3 regions of the Actinoplanes sp. CA-142083 genome follow, and region 3 is predicted to be linked to each of the others. Evidence: riboswitches for the same ligand, from Rfam matches in the RefSeq annotation. Region 3 holds a riboswitch; each other region holds the start of a gene.
What was found. A riboswitch is a leader RNA that binds a small molecule or an ion and turns the genes downstream of it on or off. The one in region 3 is predicted to bind cyclic di-AMP.
Positions count from the first base shown of each region.

Region 1: linked by a shared signal. The riboswitch ahead of ACQPZX_RS03215 (transglycosylase family protein) and the one ahead of ACQPZX_RS06980 (NlpC/P60 family protein) in region 3 are both predicted to bind cyclic di-AMP.
Region 2: linked by a shared signal. The riboswitch ahead of ACQPZX_RS02090 (coiled-coil domain-containing protein) and the one ahead of ACQPZX_RS06980 (NlpC/P60 family protein) in region 3 are both predicted to bind cyclic di-AMP.

Region 1 covers NZ_CP192076.1:682,284-689,323, forward strand. The annotation lists gene ACQPZX_RS03200 (LysR family transcriptional regulator) at 1-501, opposite strand, end outside; gene ACQPZX_RS03205 (YybH family protein) at 572-937, shown strand; gene ACQPZX_RS03210 (cysteine hydrolase family protein) at 1,219-1,854, opposite strand; gene ACQPZX_RS03215 (transglycosylase family protein) at 1,971-2,666, opposite strand; cyclic di-AMP (ydaO/yuaA leader) riboswitch at 2,668-2,826, opposite strand; gene ACQPZX_RS03220 (saccharopine dehydrogenase family protein) at 3,052-4,278, shown strand; gene ACQPZX_RS03225 (TetR/AcrR family transcriptional regulator) at 4,275-4,913, opposite strand; gene ACQPZX_RS03230 (GNAT family N-acetyltransferase) at 5,034-5,642, shown strand; gene ACQPZX_RS03235 (DNA glycosylase AlkZ-like family protein) at 5,694-6,791, shown strand.
Region 2 covers NZ_CP192076.1:429,879-436,918, reverse strand. The annotation lists gene ACQPZX_RS02105 (TetR/AcrR family transcriptional regulator) at 1-139, opposite strand, end outside; gene ACQPZX_RS02100 (ABC transporter permease) at 330-1,226, shown strand; gene ACQPZX_RS02095 (ABC transporter ATP-binding protein) at 1,213-1,995, shown strand; gene ACQPZX_RS02090 (coiled-coil domain-containing protein) at 2,017-2,985, opposite strand; cyclic di-AMP (ydaO/yuaA leader) riboswitch at 3,034-3,166, opposite strand; cyclic di-AMP (ydaO/yuaA leader) riboswitch at 3,374-3,507, shown strand; gene ACQPZX_RS02085 (coiled-coil domain-containing protein) at 3,513-4,550, shown strand; gene ACQPZX_RS02080 (glycoside hydrolase family 65 protein) at 4,602-6,968, opposite strand; gene ACQPZX_RS02075 (HAD family hydrolase) at 7,030-7,040, opposite strand, start outside.
Region 3 covers NZ_CP192076.1:1,455,480-1,462,519, forward strand. The annotation lists gene ACQPZX_RS06970 (SDR family NAD(P)-dependent oxidoreductase) at 1-323, opposite strand, end outside; gene ACQPZX_RS06975 (sigma-70 family RNA polymerase sigma factor) at 888-1,892, shown strand; gene ACQPZX_RS06980 (NlpC/P60 family protein) at 1,956-2,927, opposite strand; cyclic di-AMP (ydaO/yuaA leader) riboswitch at 2,942-3,068, opposite strand; gene ACQPZX_RS06985 (DUF3817 domain-containing protein) at 3,279-3,596, opposite strand; gene ACQPZX_RS06990 (hypothetical protein) at 3,611-4,021, opposite strand; gene ACQPZX_RS06995 (DUF6158 family protein) at 4,107-4,334, shown strand; partial or broken gene ACQPZX_RS07000 (DUF1360 domain-containing protein) at 4,344-4,864, shown strand; gene ACQPZX_RS07005 (hypothetical protein) at 5,105-5,293, shown strand; gene ACQPZX_RS07010 (ANTAR domain-containing protein) at 5,342-6,118, shown strand; gene ACQPZX_RS07015 (antibiotic biosynthesis monooxygenase family protein) at 6,115-6,420, opposite strand; gene ACQPZX_RS07020 (MDR family MFS transporter) at 6,476-7,040, opposite strand, start outside.

The sequences.
Region 1 (7,040 bases), 770 kb from region 3:
GACAAGTCCTTCGCTGGCAATCACCTGCGCGGACAGGTGCTCGGGCGGCGAGCCGGCCACCCCGACGAGGGCGACGTCCGCCAAGCCGGTCCGCACGGAGTTGACGAGCATCCGCGAGTCGTCCTCGAGCAGCTCGAGCTCGATCCCCGGGTGCTCACGGTGAAAGGCGGCCAGCGCGGCGAACAGGGGAGTGATCTCGCACCCGGTAACCATCCCGATCGTCAGATGGCCGCGGACGAGCCCCTTCACCTCGTCGATCGCCTGACGCAGTTCGGCGGCGGCGTTCAGCGCGACCTTGGCGTACCCGAGCGCCACCCGCCCCGCCTCGGTGAGCCGCGCAACCCGCCCCGACCGGTCGAAGAGCTCGGCCGCCAGCTCGCTTTCCAGCGCCTTGACCTGCGCACTTACACCCGACTGGCTGATGTGCACACGCTGGGCGGCCCGAGTGAACCCGGCCTCCTCAGCCACCGCCACGAAGTACTCGAGCTGCCGCAGTTCCATAACCACAGATTCTAGTTCGCAGAAAAACTATGCGTTGGACTTCTGTCCCCCACCGGACGAGGGTGGAGTCATGACCGAACGCGAAAAGGCTCGCAAGCCAGAAGACCTGACCCGCCTGTTCGTCGAGCGCGCCAACGCGAAGGATGCGGAGGGCCTGGCCCAGCTCTATGAGGAAGATGCGGTGATGGCCTACCCGCCAGGCCAGCAGACGGTCGGCCGGGCAGCGATCCAGAAGCTCTGGGAGGAGGCGCTGCCCCACATGCCCTCCTTCGAGCCGGAGCAGCCGCTGCCGACCCTGATCAGCGGCGACCTCGCCCTCACCTCGACCCCACCCAAGGACGGCGCCGGCGCCCGAGCCCAGGTGGTCCGCCGCCAGCCCGACGGCACTTGGCTGCGAGTCCTCGACCAGCCCGAGTTCGCAACCCCCAAACCCTGACCGGCCCGGCCACCTGGCCGAGCCCTTCCGGCCCCGCATCGCCCGCGCCGCTCGGCCGCGCATCGCCTGGCCGCGCATCGCCTGGCCGCGCATCGCCTGGCCGCGCATCGCCTGGCCGCGCATCGCCTGGCCGCGCATCGCCTGGCCGCGCATCGCCTGGCCGCGCATCGCCTGGCCGCGCATCGCCTGGCCGCGCATCGCTCGGCTGCACCGCCTCGGTCCTGCCGCTTGGCTGCGCACCGGCTCGGTCCCGCCGCTTGGCCGAGACGTATCGAGCGGTGTCAAGCCGTGGGCGTGATGATCTCGGTGGTGGTGCGGAGCACGGTGCCCAGGCCGGCGATCTCGCGGAAACCCTGGTCGCTGGCCTGTGACACGGCGTCGGTTACCAGCACGACGCGGTAGTCGCGCTCGTGGGCCTCGATGATGCTGGCTCGGGGGCAGTTCGGCAGGTTGCAGCCGGCGAAGACGAGGGTGTCGACGTTGTGCGCGGCGAGGAGTTCCTCGAGCCGCGTGCGATAGAAGGCGCCCCAACGCGGCTTGTAGAGCGCGTATTCGGCGGGTCCCAACTGCTGCGGCTCGCCGCGGAGAAGGGCCTCGTCGTCCAGGTCGTCGGTGGGTGCCAGGCCCGGCGCCAGCAGGCGGCCGGGTGTGCCGGGGCGGGCGAATTCCGCGCCGCTCTGCACGAGTGTGCGCCGCACGCGGTCGACGTCCTGGCCGTCGGCCGGATAGAGGCGGACAACGTGGACGATCGGGCGTCCGGTTGCCCGGAAGGCCTCGGTGAGCTTGGTGAGGTTGGGGAGGATCTCGGTCGTGCCCGCCAACCCGAAGGGACCGTCGGAAAGGAAGTCGCGCTGCATGTCGATGGTGATCAGCGCCGCGCTGTCCCAGTGCGGTTCGAGATGGGGGTCGGTGGCCATGCCGCCACTGTGGCACAAACGCGGCCAGGGCGGCCCTCGACGATGCGTTCGCCGCCGGCGGTGGGGATGCGATCCGGCCGCCCTGGGGGATGAGCGGCCGGATCGCTAGGGGTGGATCAGAGCGCGATCCGCTGACCGGGGAAGATCAGGTTCGGGTTGCTGATGGTGTTGCCGTTCAGCTGGTAGAGGGTGTGCCAGCCGCCCGCGATGTGGTTGCGGGTGGCGATTGCCGACAGCGTGTCGCCGGAGCGGACGACGTAGGTCTTGCCGGTGGCCTTCGCGGTCGTGGCGCGGGTCACCTTGTGCGACGAAGTCGACTTCTTGGTGGCCTTCTTGGTGGCCTTGTGCGTGGTCGACTTCGACTTGTGCGTGGACTTCGACTTGTGCGACGAAGTCGTCGACTTGGAGCCGCTCGTGTTGGTGCCCTTGTAGTGCTTCGACGAGCCGGCCTTCTTGCCGCACACCGGCCACGCGCCGATGCCCTGGCCGTCCAGCACCTTCTCGGCGATGCGGATCTGCTCCGCCTTGCTCGCCTTGTTCGCGGTGCTGGCGTACTTCGTGCCGCCGTAGGCCTTCCACGTGCCGCGGGTGAACTGCAGCCCGCCGTAGAAGCCGTTGCCGGTGTTGATGCTCCAGTTGCCGCCCGACTCGCACTGCGCGATCGCGTCCCAGTTCACACTGGACGCCTGTGCGGGGGAAGCGGGGCCGAGCAGGGCGGCCGTGCCCGCCACGCCGATGGCCGTGAGGCCCAGCGCGAAACGGGCGTGCTTGCGCGCCCGCGACGTGCGGGCATGCTTGCGGATCTGTGCCATGACAGAGAACCCTCCACGCCTACGAGGTCAGCTGTCGGGTTCGGGCTGAGGTGCCCGGCCGCCATCGTGCGGCTTCACCCCGAGGCGCGCGCACCGCGCGCCGAGGAACGTTGGGTCCCCCGCTCCCTGCCACGAGTTCGATGTCCGGCGGGCGGTGGCAGGGACTCGGCGTTCCACCCGCGGTGCCCGCATCGCGGGACCGGCCGACGGTAACCACGGCTCCGCGAAATCGCCCAAGCTCGAAGCGTGAATGGTGACGTTGTTCTCAGCTATTGCCCTATTTGATCTTGCTTTATGTCGAGAATAACCGATTGATGCGGTTCTGGCATTACTGATCGGTAACTTGTCCGGCTGCTGCTCGAAACCTGGTGCAGAATCGGCTGCCATGAGCGATCACGACATCGTCGTCCACGGCGCATCCGGCTTCGTCGGAGCGTTGGTGGCGCAGTATCTGGCCGAGCACGCTCCAGCCGGCACGCGGGTCGCTCTCGCGGGCCGCTCCGAGGTCAAGATCGCCCAGGTCAAGCAGCGTCTCGGCGTCGACTGGCCGATTCTCGTGGCCGATGCCGCCGACGTCGCGGCCCTCGAGCGGATCGCCGCGGCGACGCGGGTCGTCGTCACCACCGTCGGGCCATATGCGAAATACGGCAAACCGCTCGTCCGGGCCTGCGCCGCCGCCGGCACCGACTACGTCGACCTCACCGGGGAGGTGCTGTTCGCCCGGGAGAGCATCGACGACAACCACGAGCTGGCCCGCTCGACCGGCGCCCGCATCGTGCACTCCTGCGGCTTCGACTCGATTCCGTCCGACATCGGCGTGCACGTGCTCGCCCAGCAGGCCAAGGCCGGCGGCGCCGGCGAGCTCACCGACACCACGCTGGTCGTCACCAGCCTGCGCGGCGGGATCAGCGGCGGCACGATCGACTCGATGCGGCACCAGCTCGACGTGGTCAAGAACGACCGCAAGCTGCGCCGGGTCGCCGCCAGCCCGTACTCGCTGAGCCCCGACCGATCCGCCGAGCCCGACCTCGGCCGCCAGGACGACACGGCCGTCGTCTCGGGTCCGGCCGTGCACCCTCGGCTGCGCGGCACGCTCGCGCCGTTCTTCATGGCCTCCTACAACACCCGGGTGGTGCGCCGGAGCAACGCGCTGCGCGGCTGGGAGTACGGCCGGGCGTTCCGTTACCGCGAGGCGATGAGCGTCGGCTCCTCCCCGCTCTCCCCGGTGATGGCTCACGGCACCCGGCTCGGCCTCGGCGCGCTGATGGTCGGCCTGTCGCTGCCGCCGACCCGCTACGTCCTCGACCGGATCCTGCCCAAACCGGGCGAGGGCCCGAGCGCGGAGTCCCGTGAGAGCGGCCACTTCACGATGGACCTGTTCGCCACCACGACGTCCGGCGCGCGCTACACGGCCCGGTTCCGGGCCAAGGGCGACCCCGGCTACGCGGCCACCGCCGTCATGCTCGGCGAGTCGGCGCTGGCCCTCGCCCACGACCGCGACGCGCTGCCCGCCTCCGAGGGCGGCGTCCTGACCCCCGCCACCGCCTTGGGCGACGCCCTGGTGGCCCGCCTGCGCGGCGCCGGAGTGGAGATCACCGCGGGTAAAAGCTAAGAGCGTTCCAAGCGGCCCAGCACGGCCGTGCAGAAATCGGTCAAATGGTCCGCCAGAGCGTCGACGTCGTCCGTCATGCCGCGCGACAGCCAGTCGATGATGACCTCACTCAGCCCCGCGACCAGGGCGAGCAGCATCCGCTCGTACCGAATCTCGGTGGTAGGGCGACCACCCACCCGCCGCAACATGCCCGCCAGGAATTGTGCGTCCTCGCGAAGGACGCCACGCCGCCGCGTCTCCATGCGCGGCGCGTTGATGTAGATGACCTGCGCCCGCTCCGGGTTTGCCTGCAGCATCCCCAGCAGGCGCCGCACCGCCGGACGCAGCATCTCCTCGAGACTGCCCGGCGCATCCGGCGTGGCCGCCGAGACGCCGGCGAGCAGCCATTCGTTCTGCTGCCGGTGCAGCGCCCGCACCAGATCCTCCCGGTCGACGAAATGCTCGTAGAAGTACCTTTTCGAGACCTTCGCGCCGGCGCAGACCTCCGCGACCGTGACGTCGTCGTAGTCGTGCGTCCCGAACAGGTGCAGCGCCGACGCGAGGATCCGGTCGCGCCGATCCGTCGCGCGCTCCTGGCGGGAACGCCCGCCGTAGTTCTCGCCCCGCCGCGTCACCAACGCAGTCCGCTCGTCCACGAGATCAACGGTAGGCCCACGCCGAGCCGCGCGACGCACACCTCGGGCATCGTCGATTGATCGAGGGGTGGCATCATGACGGACTGGCTTGAACCGGGTTCATTCGGGCAGGATCAAGGCGTGGCCGCCACCCGTCTTCCCTTCCCGATCACGCTGACGGGCGACGGCATAGTCCTGCGCGAGTGGCGCTCCGACGATCTCGGCGACCTGATCGGCCTCCTCGACGATCCCGACATCGCCCGCTGGACGCCGATGCCCTCGCCCTTCGACACCGAGGCCGGCGTCGCCTACCTCAAACGCGCCCATCAGGGCCGCATCAGCGGTCAGCGCATTCAGCTCGCGATCACCGAGCGCGGCGGCCGTCCGGTCGGCGAGGTCCTGCTCTTCGGCATCGACGCCGGCCTCAAAGAGGCCGAACTGGGCTATCTGGTGGGCGCGCGCCATCGTCACCGCGGGCTCGCGTCGGGGTCACTCTCACTGCTTTCCTCGTACGCCGGAAGCACACTCAAACTGAGTCGCCTGCTGCTGCGGATCGATCCCGCGAACACGGCGAGCGCCGCGGTGGCGCGTCGTTGCGGCTACTCCCTGACCGGCGAGGCGCCGATTCTCCAGGTCGGCCCGGACGGCCCGAGCAGCCTCGACACCTGGGAGATGATGACCGGCCACCCCGGCAGCCGCCTTGATCGTCTGAAAAATGTCGCAGCCCGGCGGTACGGTCGTCGCACCTGAAGAAAGCCGCTCCTCCCGCCGGGGCGGCCTCCGGACCCCTGGGGAGGTGTCATGGTCAACGTCGATCGTGCACAGGTGATGGCCTACCGCGTGGCCGCGCTCGGCCTGGCCGAGCGCTCCGACCAGCGCCCCGCCGACCTGCCCCTGCTCGATCTGGGCGTGCAGGAGTATTCGCCCGGTTCCCAGCAGGTCGCCCTGGCCGCCCGCACGTCGGCCGACCTCGACGACGAGCGCCTGATCACCGTCTGGGCCGCCCGCGGCGCCCCACACCTGCACCGCCGCGCCGACCTGGCCACCCTGGTCAAACAGTTGTGGCCGGTCAGCGACGCCGACGCCACCTCACGCATCAAGAGCGGCCAGATCCCCGACGGCATGCGCCTGGGCATCGCCGCCTTCACCGCGACCGCGGCCGCCTTCCGCGAGGTCGTGCACGACTCGATGCCGCGCGGCGAGGTGAGCACCCAGGTCAGCAAGCGGGTGCCGAGCGAGCTCACCTATTACTGCCGCAGCTGCGGCGCCCAGCACATCGCCGGCAACGTCTGGCAGCACTCCGGCCTGCCCGGCGGCATAGAGGTCGAGTCCCGCGGCCGCGACGCCACCCTGGCTCCCATCCCCGACGCCCCGCCCCAGCCCACCCAAAACGAGGGCATAGCCGACCTGATCGCCACCTACCTCCGCTTCCTGGGCCCCGCAACCCCCGCCGAGCTGGGCAAATACCTCGGCAGCACCACCGCCGAGATGAAGCGGGTCTGGCCCACCGAGGCCCTGGCCGAGGTCAAGGTCGACGGCCGCAAGGCATGGCTCCCCAAGTCCGCGCTCAAGTCCCTGTCCACCGCCGAGCAGCCCGACGGCGTGCGCCTGCTCCCCGGCATGGATCCCTTGCTCCAGGCACGAGACCGCGACTTGTTGGTCCCCGACCGCCCACAGCAGAAAGAGGTGTGGCGCATCCTCGGCAACCCCGGCGTCCTCCTCCTGGACGGCGAAATCCTGGGCACTTGGCGAGCCAAGATGTCCGGCCGCAAACGCGTCGACCTGACCGTCAAGGCCTTCGTCCCCCTCCCCGCCACCCGCCGCAAACAGATCGAGGCCGAGGCCGCCGAGGTCGCCCGAGCCCGAGCAGTCCCCGAGGCCACAGTCACCTTCGACTGACACCCACATCCCGCCGCCTGACGCCGCACCCGCGCGCCGCACCCGCGCGCCGCACCCGCGCGCCGCACCCGCGCGCCGCACCCGCGCGCCGCACCCGCGCGCCGCACCCGCGCGCCGCACCCGCGCGCGCCGCACCCGCGCGCGCCGCACCCGCGCGCCGCACATCGCTTGCTGCTTGCCGCCGGCGGGCCGCCTCGCCCGCCGTGACCCGCCCCGTCGCCCCGGGCGGTCCGCCGCGCTGCCTGGGGT
Region 2 (7,040 bases), 1.0 Mb from region 3:
CTCGGCGGGCCACCGCCTCGATCGAGAGCCGGCCATAACCCACCTCGGCCAGCTCCTGCATGACCGCGTTGCGGATCGCCACGGTGATGTCGCCTCGGAGCACTGCCGCTCCGGCTGGTGCACGCTTCGCTGTCGCCACGCGGTCACTATACGCCAGGACGTAACGGTTGCGTTCCGCCGTTTGGTCGGATAGCCTTCCGTCACGTCGATACGAACCCGTTCCATCGACAGCGGCTTGACATGCTGAAGTTGTGTTCTCGCGGAAAGCAGCGCGTAAAGCAGCAGGTCCCGATGACCCCCTCGGGCCGACGAGATCGGAGCACCACCCCATGGCTCAGACGACCGTCGTCGAGTCCTACTCCGGGCCCACTCCCAAGGAGCTGGCCCGGAAGCACGGACTAGGCGCCGCCGGGCGACTGCCCAGCCTGCCGGAGTACACCAGGCTGATCTGGTCGTACCGGCACTTCATCTGGGAGTTCGCGAGCGCCAAGGTCTCGGCCGCCCTGGGCAACACCCGCCTGGGCATGATCTGGCAGGTCCTGACCCCGCTGTTCAACGCGGGCGTCTACTACGTGATCTTCGGCGTGCTGCTGAACACCAAGCGCGACGTCGACAACTTCATCGCGTACCTGTGCGCCGGTGTCTTCATCTTCGGCTACACCCAGTCCGTGGTGCAGGCCGGCGTCCAGGCGATCAGCGGCAACCTCGGGCTGATCAGGGCACTGCACTTCCCGCGGGCCAGCTTGCCGATCTCGATCGTCCTGGTCGAGGCACGCAACATGATCGCCTCGATGGCCGTGCTCATCGCGATCGTGCTGTTCACCGGCGAGCCGCTCACGTGGGAGTGGCTGCTGGCGATACCGGCGCTGCTGCTGCAGACGTTCTTCAACGCCGGCTTCACGATGCTGGTGGCCCGGCTCGGCTCCAAGCTGCACGACCTGCGCCAGCTGATCCCGTTCATCATGCGCGTCTGGATGTACGGCTCGGCCGTGCTCTACCCGGTCACCCAGTTCACCCAGCACCTGCACGGGTGGAAGCTCGCCGTGGTCCAGGCCAACCCGCTGCTGGTCTACATCGAGTTGATCCGGCACGCGCTGATGGAGGACGTGCCGCTGGCCGGCACGCCGACCCGGCTGTGGATCCAGGCGATCATCTGGGCGCTGGTGGTCGGCATCGGCGGGTACGCGTACTTCTGGCGTGGAGAGAAGGGTTATGGCCGTGGCTGACGACGAGCGGGTCCCCACGATCATCGCGGAGAACGCGCACATCATCTACCGCATCCACGGTTCGGTGTCGGCCGCGCAGAACTCGCCGCTGAGCAGCTTCAAGCGGCTGGTCACCCGCACCAAGAGCGCCGCCGTGCGCGAGGTGCACGCGGTCAAGGGCGTCAGCTTCGTGGCCTACAAGGGCGAGGCCATCGGCCTGATCGGCACCAACGGCTCGGGCAAGTCGACGCTGTTGCGGGCGATCGCCGGGCTGTTGCCGGTCGAGCCGGGCGGCGCGATCTACGCGGCCGGCCAGCCCTCGCTGCTGGGCGTGAACGCGGCGCTGATGAACGACCTGTCCGGCGAGCGCAACGTGATGCTCGGCTGCCTGGCCATGGGCATGAGCCCGGCCGAGGTCAAGGGCCAGGTGCAGGACATCATCGAGTTCTCCGGCATCAACGAGCGGGGCGACTTCAGCTCGCTGCCGATGCGGACCTACTCGTCCGGCATGGGAGCCCGGCTGCGCTTCGCGATCGCCGCGGCCAAGAAGCACGACGTGCTGCTCATCGACGAGGCCCTCGCCACCGGCGACGCGAAGTTCCGCAAGCGCAGCGAGCAGCGGGTGCGCGACCTGCGCGCCGAGGCCGGCACTGTCTTCCTGGTCAGCCACAGCGAGCAGTCGATCCGGGACACCTGCGAGCGCAGCATCTGGCTCGAAGGCGGCGTGATCAAGGCCGACGGCCCGACCGAGGACGTGATGAAGGAGTACGAGACCTTCGTCAAGAAGTGAAGGTCCCGTACTCCCCTCGAGCTACGGGCGCACTGACAGGTGCACGTGGTTGGTGTGGTCGCTCGACGGGTCGCCGTTGCCACCCGAGTACGACTTCCAGCCGCTCGACGGCAGCCAGATGCGTCGGAACCAGATGACGTAGAGCACGCCGAGCTTGCTCGAGTTGTTGATGAAATAGTTCGCCAGGTTGGTCCCGTACGTCTTGCTGCTGCCGGTCGCCACCCCGCCGAACCCGTCCTTGTCGGCGGCGAAGTCGCAGGCTCTCCCCTTCGGATGCTCGCCGCTGTTCTGTTCGCGGAAGCAGTGCACGTAGTGGTTGAAGCCGGCCGACTGGGCCTGCCGCATGGCGAACAGCATGCGCTGGGTGATGCGGCCGCCGCTGGTCGGGTCGTCCACCATGCCGCTGCCGCCCTGGAACGAGCCCGAGCTCGCGCTGCTGCCGCCGTCGCTCGGCTGCGGGTCGTCCTGCCCGGCGTTGGCCGCCTTCAGCGCGCTCTCGGCCTGGACCTTGCGCTTGGCCATCACGTTGACCTGCTTCTGCTGGTCGCGGATGGTTGCGTCGATCGCGAGCTTCGCCTTGGCCTGACCGTCGCGGGTGGCCTCCAGGTCGGCCATCACGGCCTTCTGCTTCGCCGCGACCGTCTGGAGCGTCTCCGCACGGTCCAGGAAACCGCCGGACGAGTCCGCCGTGAGCAGCGCGCTCATCGGGCCGAGCCGGCCGCTCATGTAGGACTGCTGGACGATCTGGTCGAACGCCGCCTGCCGGGGTGCGAGCTCGGTGTCCAGCTCCTTGAGCCGGGCGGTCAGCTCGACCTGCCGTTTCTTGCTCGCGGCCAGCGCGTCCTTGGCTTCGAGGTAGCCCTTGGAGGCCGCCTCGAGCTGCTGGATCAGGGTCTTGGAGCCGCCCTCGCCGTCGTCGCCGGTGTCGCCGGGGGCCGCGCCGGCCGGCGACGCGACCGCGAAGGCCAGGCCGCAGGCGGCCACCACCATGGCGAGCGACGCCGCTAATCGCCGGCGGACAGTAATGTGCCGCACAACCATTCCTTCCGTCGGCCGCCGACCGGGTTAGCTGACGGGTTCGGGACGGAAGTTCCCTACCGCTGAGAGCGGATTCACCCCAACAAAAACCTGGGTCCCCGACTCGCCAAAGGCGATTAGGCGGCGATCCCCGGGCGGGGATCGCGACCGACGATACCCATGACATCGATTGATCGACAGATCTCGCACTCCACGCGATCACCGGATGACCGTGCGTCGACTTATCACGGAAAGTGCTCGAAGGATTACCGCATTCGCATTTTCCGGAGACTGAAGTGTCGCGCGACCTCGGGTAAACTCACCCGCGGCTCTGCCACCGAGGCGCCGCCCCCGAGGTGCCGGCAGGCCGCCGCCCAATCGCCGCAAGGCGAGCCGGGGACCCAATGTCCCACTGGGGTGAATCCGCGAGAGCGGTAGGGATCGCTTCCGTCCCGAACCCGTCAGCTAACCCGGTCGGCGGTAACCCGGAAGGAACGTGGATGACCGTACGCCCCCGCCGGTGGCTGACCCTCGCCCTGGCGCCGCTCGTGGCTGCCTCGATCTTCGCGGCGCCCGCCGCGCCCGCGAGCGCCGATCCCGACGACTCGTCGTCCTCGTCGGCCCAGCCCGACGAGAAGGGTGACGAGATCGAGTCGAACTCCACCCTCAACGAAGTGCTCGAGTCGTCGAACCGCAAGTTCGTGCAGGCCAAGGCCGCCGTGGCGAAGTCGACCACGACGCAGAAGAAGCTGGCCATCCAGATCAACCTGGCCGAGGCGAAACGCGACTCGCTGGTTCCCGAGGTCAACGCGATCGCCGCGCAGCAGTACCGCACCGGTCACCTCGGCGCCGCGAGCTTCCTGCTCGGCAGCCAGGGGTCGGACGACTTCCTGGCCAAGGCGGTCTCGCTCGAGGAGATCAACACCCTGCACGACCGGAAGCTGCGCGAGCTGAACGCGGCCATCGACGACGTGACCGCCAAGAAGGCCGCGCTCGACGCCGAGGTGAAGCAGCAGCAGACCAACCTGGTCGCGATGAAGAAGCAGAAGGACGCGGCCGACAAGGCGCTGTCGCTGGTCGGTGGCGAGAGTCTCACCGGCGGCTTCGTGGACGCGGTGTCCAAGCAGGCGGCGCCGGCCCCGCGCAACTCCGAAGGCGGATTCTCGGCGGAGAAATGCACGGTGAAGGATCCGACCACAAGCGGTTGCATCACCGCCCGTACATTGCACATGTACCAAGAGGTGAAGAAGGCGGGCTTCAATCGCTTCGTCGGTTGTCACCGCAACGGCGGTCCGTTCGAGCACCCGAAGGGCCGGGCCTGCGACTGGTCGTTGCAGAAGAGCGGATTCTCGGTCGCGCACAACGCCGACATGAAGAACTACGGCAACGACCTCATGGCGTTCCTGGTGCGCAACGCCGACCGGTTGGGCATCTACTACGTCATCTGGTACGCGCAGATCTGGTTCCCGGCCACCGGCTGGCACGCCTATCACGGCGCGAGCAACCACAAGGACCACGTACACGTATCAATGCTTTAAGAAGTCGTTTCAAGAAAAGGGCCCCCAAGGGGGCCCTTTTCAGTCAGTGCGTCAGTCCTGCGGCGCCCGGCGCACCGGGGAGCGACCGGCCGGCTGGGTCGGCGGCGGCCCGACCGGACCCTGCGGCGGGATCGGCACGGTCACCGGCTTCACCTGGGTCACCTCGATCTCCTTGCCGTGGTGGCTGAACACCAGGCGGGCCGAGCCGCCACCGTTGCGCAGCGAGTAGGTGGCCTCGTCGGCGGTCACGTTCACCCGCACCCGCAGGCCCCGCCACAGCAGCGAGAACTCCAGGTTGCTGATCCGGCTGGGCAGGCGCGGCGCGAACGACAGCTGGCCGTTGAAGTCCCGCATGCCGCCGAGGCCGGCGATCAACGAGATCCACGTTCCGGCCAGCGACGCCACGTGCACGCCGTCCCGCGAGTTCTGGTGCAGGTCGTGCAGGTCCATCAGGGCGGCCTCGCCCAGGTAGTCGTGGGCCAGCTCGAGATGGCCCACCTCGGCCGCCATGACGGCCTGGATGCACGCCGACAGCGACGAGTCCCGGACGGTCCGCGCGTCGTAGTAGGCGAAGTTGCGCTGCTTCTCCTCTGGCGTGAACGCGTCGCCGCGGATGTACATCGCCATGACCAGGTCGGCCTGCTTGACCACCTGCTTGCGGTACAGGTCGAAGTACGGGTAGTTCAGCAGCAGCGGGTACGCCTCCGGGGGCGTGTTCTCGAAGTCCCACTCCTGCAGCCGGGTGAAGCCCTCCGACTGCTGGTGCACGTGGAGCTCCCGGTCGTACGGGATGTGCACGGCCGCCGCCGCGTCCCGCCAGGAGGCCATCTCCTCGTCGTCCACGCCGAGCTGACGGGCCAGGTCGGGGTGGCGCTTGGCCGCCTCGACCGCGCTGAACATGTTCTGCTGGGCCATCAGGTTGGTGTAGATGTTGTCGTCGACCACGGCCGTGTATTCGTCGGGGCCGGTGACGCCGTCGATGTGGAAGCGGCCGTGCCGGTCGTGGTGGCCCAGCGACCGCCACAGCCGGGCGGTCTCGATCAGCAGCTCGAGGCCCACCTCGCGCTCGAAGTCGTAGTCGCCGGTGGCCTGCACGTAACGGCGGACCGCGTCGGCGATGTCGGCGCCGATGTGGAAGCCCGCGGTGCCGGCCGGCCAGTACGCGGAGCACTCCTGGCCGCGGATCGTGCGCCACGGGAAGGCCGCGCCCTGCAGGCCGAGCGTCTGCGCGCGCTCCCGGGCCAGGTCGAGCGTCGAGTGCCGCCAGCGCAGCACGTCGGCCGCCGCCGAGGGCTGGGTGTAGGTCAGCGCGGGCAGCACGAAGGTCTCGGCGTCCCAGAACGTGTGGCCGTCGTAGCCGGGGCCGGACAGTCCCTTGGAGCCGATCGGGCGCTGCTCGGCCCGGGCGCCCGCCTGCAGCGTGTGGAACAGCCCGAAGCGGACCGCCTGCTGCACCTCAGGGTCGCCCTCGACCTTGACGTCGGAGTGGTCCCAGAAGGCGTCCAGGTACTCCCGCTGGGCGTCCACGAGGCCTTCCCAGCCGTCCAGCCGGGCGCTGGCGAGCGCGGCGCCCACCTGGTCGCGGATGGCGGGCAGCGAGCGGCTTCCGGACCACCCGTACGCGGCGAGCTTGACCACCCGCAGCTTCTGGCCCGGCTCGAGCTTGGTGGCGACCGTCGTGCGCAGCCAGTCGGGGTGGCCCTCGGTGGTGATCGCGTGCTTGCCGGGCGCCTCGACCAGGTGTTCCATGGCCGCGGCCATCCGCAGGTCGCTGGCCTTGGTGCGGTGCACGAGCAGGCCGCCGGTGCGCTGCTCGAGCATCTCCTCGGCCTGCAGCGGGTGGTCCAGCACCGCCGCCACGCGCGGGTCCTTGCTCATCGGCGGCAGCTGCTCGTTGGCGACCAGCTCGGACTGCAGGATCAGCCGGCAGGACGCGTCCAGCGGCTCGACCTCGTACATGTAGGCGACCACGGCGCGCTGGGTGAACGAGACCAGCCGTACGGTGCGCACGCGGATCGCCTGGCCGGACGGCGAGACCCACTCGACGTTGCGCTCGAGCGTGCCGGCCCGCAGGTCGAGCACCCGCTCGTGGGAGCGGAGCTCGCCGTACCGCACGTCGAACGGCTCGTCGTCGACCAGCAGCCGCATGAGCTTGCTGTTGGTCACGTTGATCATCGTCTGGCCGGACTCGGGGAATCCGTAGCCGGCCTCGGCGTACGGCAGCGGGCGCAGCTCGTAGAACGAGTTCAGGTACGTACCCGGCAGGCCGTGGGGCTCGCCCTCGTCCAGGTTTCCGCGTATCCCGATGTGCCCGTTGGCCAACGCGAACACCGACTCGGACTGGGCCAGCAGGTCCAGGTCCAGCCGGGTCTCCCGGATGTGCCAGGGGTCCACGGGATATGCCCGTTCACGGATCACGGTGGTGCCTCTCGCGAATGAGAAAGAGAAAGACGTCGAAGATATAAGCGCTGATGCGTGCTCAGCGCTTCA
Region 3 (7,040 bases):
TTGCGCGCCAGCAACCCTTCGAACTCCGCCACGGGCGCTTCCGCGACGAGCCCGCTGCCGCCGTACGCGCCGGCCAGATTGACGACGGCGCGCAACGGCGCCTCCGGATCGCCCGCCGCGACGGCCATCGCGGCAGTGACTTCCGTCTCATCGGCGAGGTCGGCCTCGACCGTGATCGCGCCCTCCGGAAGCCCTTTCCGGCCCGGCCGCACGGGCGCGACGACCCGCCACCCGTCGGCCAGGAAGGCCCTCACCGTGGCCGTTCCCAGCCCGCCGGCGCCGCCAGTGACGAAGACCGTCCGCCCATTGCCCATGGGGATCATGTTGCCCGTTCATCCGCCCGGGACGGTGTGGTTCTCGTCACGCTCGGCGGAGGATGGCCTGGTGGTCGCGCACAGTTACGAAATAGGCCGTCACCTGCACGGGCGTCACCCTTGCGGGCGAGTGAACTATGGCGCGCCGTGCCGCATTGTGGCAGGTGGTCCCGTTCGGCACCGCGCCCCGGGATCTTTTTGATGAGATTTTTGGTTCAAGCCGGTCGCGAAGCTGTCGATGCTGCACGTGAACCCAGGAAGCCGAACGGCCGTACTGGGTAGTGATGGACATCCCAAGGTCGGTGGTGATGCCCGTCGCTGCGACAGGTGGGGGGCCGATGGTGTCATGGAGACCGACGCGGGTAAGCGTTCTGCTGCGTGACCGACCGCGGCTGCGGCGCGCGAATGCTGTGCCAAGAGCCCTCTTCAGGAACATCGCACGCGGCTCTCAGCAATCACCCAGGCATTCGTGACACTTTCGACCCACCAGCCGGAATCAGTGCGAGCAGTCATTTGTTGTGTAGATGCCAGTAACCGCAAAGTACGAACTGCGGACGTTACGGGGAGGAACTGATGAACACAGGGTTTGCCCGTAACGGGGTAAGTAGTGAACGCAATGAGGGGACCGTGGGCAACGTGGAGAAGAACACCGTGATGCGGACCGACCAGGTCGCCGAGGAGCGTGACCTTGTCGGCGTCTACCTGCACGAGATCTCCAGGACGCCACTGCTGAGCGCAGCCGAGGAAGTCGACCTCTCCAAGCAGATCGAGGCGGGCCTCTACGCGGAGTTCCTGCTCGACGAGGGCGAGACGCCGCGAGGCGTGAGCCGCGAGGAGCTGGAGCGGATCGTCTACGAGGGTCAGCGGGCGAAGGATCTGTTCATCCGGGCCAACCTGCGACTGGTCGTGTCGATCGCCCGGCGCTACGTGCGCTCCGGCATGCCGATGCTCGACCTGATCCAGGAGGGCAACACCGGCCTGGTGCGCGCGGTCGAGAAGTTCGACTACGAGCGCGGCTACAAGTTCTCGACGTACGCCACCTGGTGGGTGCGGCAGGCGATCAGCCGGGCCATCGCCCAGCAGGAGCGCACCGTCCGCCTCCCCGTGCACCTGGTGGAGGACGTCAACCGGATGCGCAACGTGACCCGCCAGCTCGTCCGCGAGCTCGGCGCCGACCCCGAGCCCGAGCAGATCGCGAAGGCTCTCGGCGTGACGGTCGAGCGGGTCAACGAGCTCACCCGCTGGGCCCAGGACACCGTGTCCCTGGACACCCCGGTCGGCGACGACGGCGACACCAACCTCGGCGACCTGGTGGCCGACAGCGACGCACCCTCGCCCGAGGAGATCGTGCTGACGGCCCTGGAGCGCCAGCGCATCGAGGGTCTGCTCAACCACCTCGACGACCGTTCGGCCGGCATCATGCGGGCGCGCTACGGCCTCGAGGACGGCCGGGAGCACTCGCTGACCGAGGTGGCCTCGCGCTTCTCGCTCAGCCGCGAGCGCATCCGCCAGCTCGAGATCCAGGCGCTCGGCCGGCTGCGCGAGCTGGCCCGGGCCGAGGGCCTGCAGGCCGCCTGATCCCCCTTCCGCGACGCGAAAGGCCGGTACCCCCTCGGGTACCGGCCTTCATTGCGTCCGGGGTTACTTCACGCGTCCGTAGCCGTACGGGGTCATGATGTTGATCGACCTCTTCTTGATCGGCTCGCCCTCGCGGGACGCGTCGATGATCATTCCGCCGCCGACGTACAGGCCGACGTGGCCGAGGCTGCGATAGAACACCAGGTCGCCCGGCTGGAGCTGGGACTTGCTGATGCGGGCGGTGGCGCTGTACTGCGCGGCGGCGTTGTGCGGCAGCGACTTGCCGGCCTTCGCCCACGCGGCCATCGTCAGGCCCGAGCAGTCGAACGTGTTGGGTCCGGCGTCGCCGTAGCCGTAGTAGGCCGGCTTGTTCGCCTGCGTGTACGCGAAGTCGACGGCGACGCCGGCCTTGCCGGAGATGGACGGCGCCGGGCCGGCCGCTCCCGCGACACCGGTCTCGGTCGCGCTGCCGTACGCCTGCTCCCGCATGGCGCGCAGCTTCTTGATGTTCGCCTCGATCGTCTTCTTGCGCGTGTCCATCGCCTTGAGCTGCGCCGCCTGCTTGGCCTGCGTGGTCTTCAGGGCGGCCTGCCGGTCGGCGAAGTTCTGCGTGGTCGCGGTGTAGTCGTCGATGTCCCGCTGGTTGGCGCGGTTGATCATCTCGAGGTAGCTCATCTTCTCGACGAGGCCGCCCTGCTGGTTGCCCAGGATCGCGCTCATCGGCCCGACCCGGCCCTGCTTGTAGGCCGTAGCGGCGATGCTGCTGACCTGAGCCTCGGCGACCACGAGCTTCGCCTTCGCGGGCGCCAGCGAGGCCTGGAGGGTCTTCTGGTCGGTCGCCGTCTTGTTCAGGTCGATCTTGAGCTTGTTGTACGACTCGGTGATGTCCTCGAGCTGGTTCGACGCGGTCTCGATCTGCTTCTTGAGCTCGGTCTCGGACGGCGCCGCGTGTGCCGCGGTCGCCATGGATCCGGTGATCGCGATCGCCATCGCCGCGACCGCGAGTGCCCGAAGCCTGGTGCGGGGGGTTGGCACCGGTTGCTGACCTTTCTTCCGCTGCTGGCCGCCGACCGGGTTAGCTGTCGGATTCGGGCGGGAAGAAGGCCCTACCGCTCTCGCGGATTCACCCCAGAAACGCGGTTCCCCGGTTCGGCGCGACTACCGCGTCCGCCCTGGGGGAGGGCGTGACGGGACACCGCGTCGATTGGGCGGCGTTGGCCGGCGCCACGGAGGGGTGTGGCTGCGGACCGAACCAACCGCATTAACTTATCGATGCGCGAATCAAAATCAAGGTCTCTACGCGGGATTTAAGGAAAAGGCCAGATATGCGCCATTGATCCCGATAACGCATTGTCATTCGACGAAGACTGCGGGTTATTCGACCGCTTAAACCGGACTTTTCGCCAGGTCGGCGGGAACCCACGCGTGGCTGACCTTACGCTCCGCCCAGAAGGAGAGGAAGGGGATGGTTCCGGCGGCCATGACGATGATCATCCGGAGGAACGGCCACCCCGCCCGGCGTGCCAGGTCGAAGGTCAGCACCAGGTAGACCATGAAGAGGAAGCCGTGCGCGGGGCCGACGATCGCCACCACGGTGTCGTTGTCGCCGAGGTACTTCAGCGGCATGCCGACCAGGACGATCGTGAGCAGGCAGACGCCCACGATCCACGCGATGATCCGATAGCGGGTGAGCGCTCCCTGCACAGTGCCACGTCCCTTTATTTCTTGGAGTATCCGGGGTAATCCATCGCCCCGGCGCCGGGGTGCTCGGCCAGCCAGGCGAGGTAGTCGTTGTAAGCCACCAGCTCGGGGTCGTCCGCGGCGGGCGCCCGGTCGACCGCGACACGCACGGGCCGGCCGACCGTAACAGGCGAACCTGGAAGCTTCTCGGGCTCTTCGTCCTTTTCTTCCGCGGGCTCGGGCGGCTTGCGGGCGAGCTGGACCTCGCGGTACCAGAGGAAGGCGAAGAAGGCCGCGAAGACCGGCCACTCGAACGTGTAGCCCCAGCTGAGCGTGTTTCCCCCGCTGGCCCGGCTGAACTGCCACCAGCCCAGCCCGAGGCAGCCCGCGATCGCGACGAGCGCCAGGACGTGCCGCGCGATCCACGCCGGCGTCCAGAGCCCCTTCATGCACACGAGCGTACCGGCGGCACGTTTGCCCTTCGTCGGCGCGGGCAACCGTCCTGCCAGGTGATGACCCACACGGAGGTGCACGATGACGGACGCCGAGACCGAGATCGGCGTGGACCCGGCCACGCTCGACGACGAGGACCTGTTCCGGGAATTGTCCAGCCTCTACCGCGCCCGGATGTCCACGCTGCGGCACGGCCCGGACGCGGCCCTCGACAACCACTTCCGGCGCACGGCTGAGCTGGAGACCGAGTACATGACCCGCTACCCGGGCCGCGAGGTCGACCCGTCCCGTCTCACCCAGGACTTCTGAGGAGGCCGTGTGACTGAGTCGCTGCGTGACCGGGTGGAGCGCGTCGGTCAGGCGTACGCGCCGCACGAGCACCGGCCTCTCGCCGGGTACGCCGTGGCGATGGGCGCGTTCGGCGCGCTCGCCGCCGGACTGGCCGCCGCCGCGAAGGTCACCGGGAAGCGCGTACCCGACCGGCCCGCGGCCGCCGACGTGCTGCTGATCTCGATAGCCACCCACAAGCTGAGCCGCCTGCTCGCCAAGGACGCGGTGGCGAGCCCGCTGCGGGCGCCGCTCGCCCGCTACGCCGAGCCGGCCGGCTCGGCGAGCTCAACGAGGAGGTGCGCGACGAGGGCAACTCCATCCGGCACGGGCTCGGCGAGCTGGTCACCTGCCCGTTCTGCCTGGCCGTGTGGGTCGCCACCGGCCTCACCGGCGGCCTGGTCCTCGCGCCGCGCCTGACCCGCCTGGTCGCCACCGCCCTGACCGCGACGGCCGCCTCCGACTTCCTCCAGATGGCCTACGACCGCGCCAAGCAGGCCACGGAGGGGTGACCGGCGTCACAGTTGCTAACGGAATCATGGTCGAGGGCCGACCGTTGAGAACAGATGTCGGTGTGTCCAGTGTCCCCGGGCCTCACCACTTTGCCTTCACGGAATACCGTTCGGCTGGAGCCGTGTTGTGCCTTTCGCCGCGAGGCGACATGCACACCGACATCTCGTACGCCGCCCCCGGGTTCGCCCGGGGGCGGCGACGTGTTTCAGGGGCTTGCCGGCCGGGGTATTTGATCATCTATGAGCGATGACCGGATCGAGCAACGCGCGGCCGAGCTGCTGCCGGAGGAACGTGTGGCCGGCAGCGCCGACCCGCGGGCACAGGCCGAAGCGATCCTGGCGGACTCCGACCGGCGCGAGGACGACCCCGAAGCGGTGGAGAATCGCCGCTCCGACCAGGCCGCCGCGCCCGGCGACACCACCCGGTAGGGGCACCGAACTTCCGTGTTCGTCGATGGTCATGGCAATATTCCCCGCGTGTCTGTCCCGAATCGCCGGATTTCTGCGCCGACGCGCGGCCCCGCTCGTTTACTGAGCCGTCCCGCGCGCACCCGCAGCGCGCGCTCCGCCGCCCTGAGCGGCCCGCACGCGGTCGAACTGGCCGGGTTGCTGCACGAGCTCTCGGTGCGTCTGCTCGGCGCCGAGAGCTTCGCCTCGGCGCTCGAGCGCCTTGCGGCACTGGCGATCGGCGCGGTGCCGGGCGTGGTGCGTTGCTCGGTCGCTCTGATCGGCGAGGGCGGGCCACTCACCTGCACCGCCGCCGGGCCGTCCGGCGAGGGCGTCGATGAGCTCCAGTACGCGTTGAGCACCGGCCCCGGGCTGCACGCGGCCCGCACCCGCGCTCTGGTCACCGTGAACGACCTGACCACCGACGAGCGCTGGCCCGAGCTGGCCGAGCCCGCGCGCGCCGAGGGCGTCCGCGCGGTGGTGGCCGTGCCGCTGGACGTGCCCCGGGCCGAGGTGGGCGCGGTCAGCCTCTATCTGGACGGGCCCGGCAACCTCGGGCCCGATCTCCTGCTGACCGCGATGGCGCTGGTCAACCACGCCGAGGTGCTGCTGGGCGAGCTGCGCCGCCGCGACGAGACCAGCACCGACGCCGCCGTCGACCGGGCGGTCGGTGTGATCATCGCCCAGCGCGGGTGCGGCGTCCGCGAGGCCTACGACGTGCTCGGCGAGACCGCCCAGCGCCTCGGCCTGGACCGCCGCGCGGTGGCGGATCGCCTGATCGCCGCCGCGGCGGCCCGCCGCGGTTAAGCCTTCTCGACGTGCTGGACCACCTCGAACTCCAGCAGTGACGCGCCGGTGGCGACGGGCTTGGCCCGCTCGCCCGAGTGCGCCTCCCGGGCGGAACCCGAGGACCAGGCCTGGAACGCCTCCTCGGACTCCCAGCGGGTGTAGACGAAGTAACGGTTCTCGCCGTTGACCGGGCGCAGCAGCTCGAACGCGAGGAAGCCGGGTGCGTTCTCGACGGCGCCCTGCCGGGCGGCGAAGCGCTTCTCCAGCTCGGGGCCGGCGCCCTCGGGCACCTCGATGGCGTTGATCTTCACGACAGACATGCGCCAAAACTACAGAGCCGGGACGCGTGGGCGTCCCGGCTCCAATTTTGGGTTTCTAATGGATGACTTTGTCGGGGAGGGGACCGGCGCCGACCTCGCCGGGCACGCCGTCGCTGTTCTCCGCCGCCAGGATGTCGGCCTCGCGCTGCGCCTGGGCCGACCGCTGGGCGAGCGGGACCTCGGGCAGGAAGAACACCACGATCAGGCCGACCACCATGACCGCGGCGGCCAAGATGAAGACGACCTGGATGCCGTCCGAGAAACCGACCTTGAACGGGTGCGAGACGACGGCCGAGAGCTTCTCGAGGAACGACGTGTCGTTCAGCGCGCTGCTGCCCTGCGCCTGCTGCAGCGTCTGCATCTGGCTCGGGTCGGCGGCCACCGACTGCTGGAAGGCCGGGGTGGCCTGCGCCTTCTGGTAGGCCGACGCGATCTTGCCGCCGACCACGTTGAACAGCACCGACAGGAAGATCGCCGTGCCGAGCGTGCCGCCCATCGAGCGGAAGAACGTGACCGAGCTGGTGGCCACGCCGATCTCCCGGGGCGAGACCGCGTTCTGCACCGCGGTGATCATCGGCTGCATGTTGCCGCCGAGGCCGAGGCCCATCAGCACCATGATC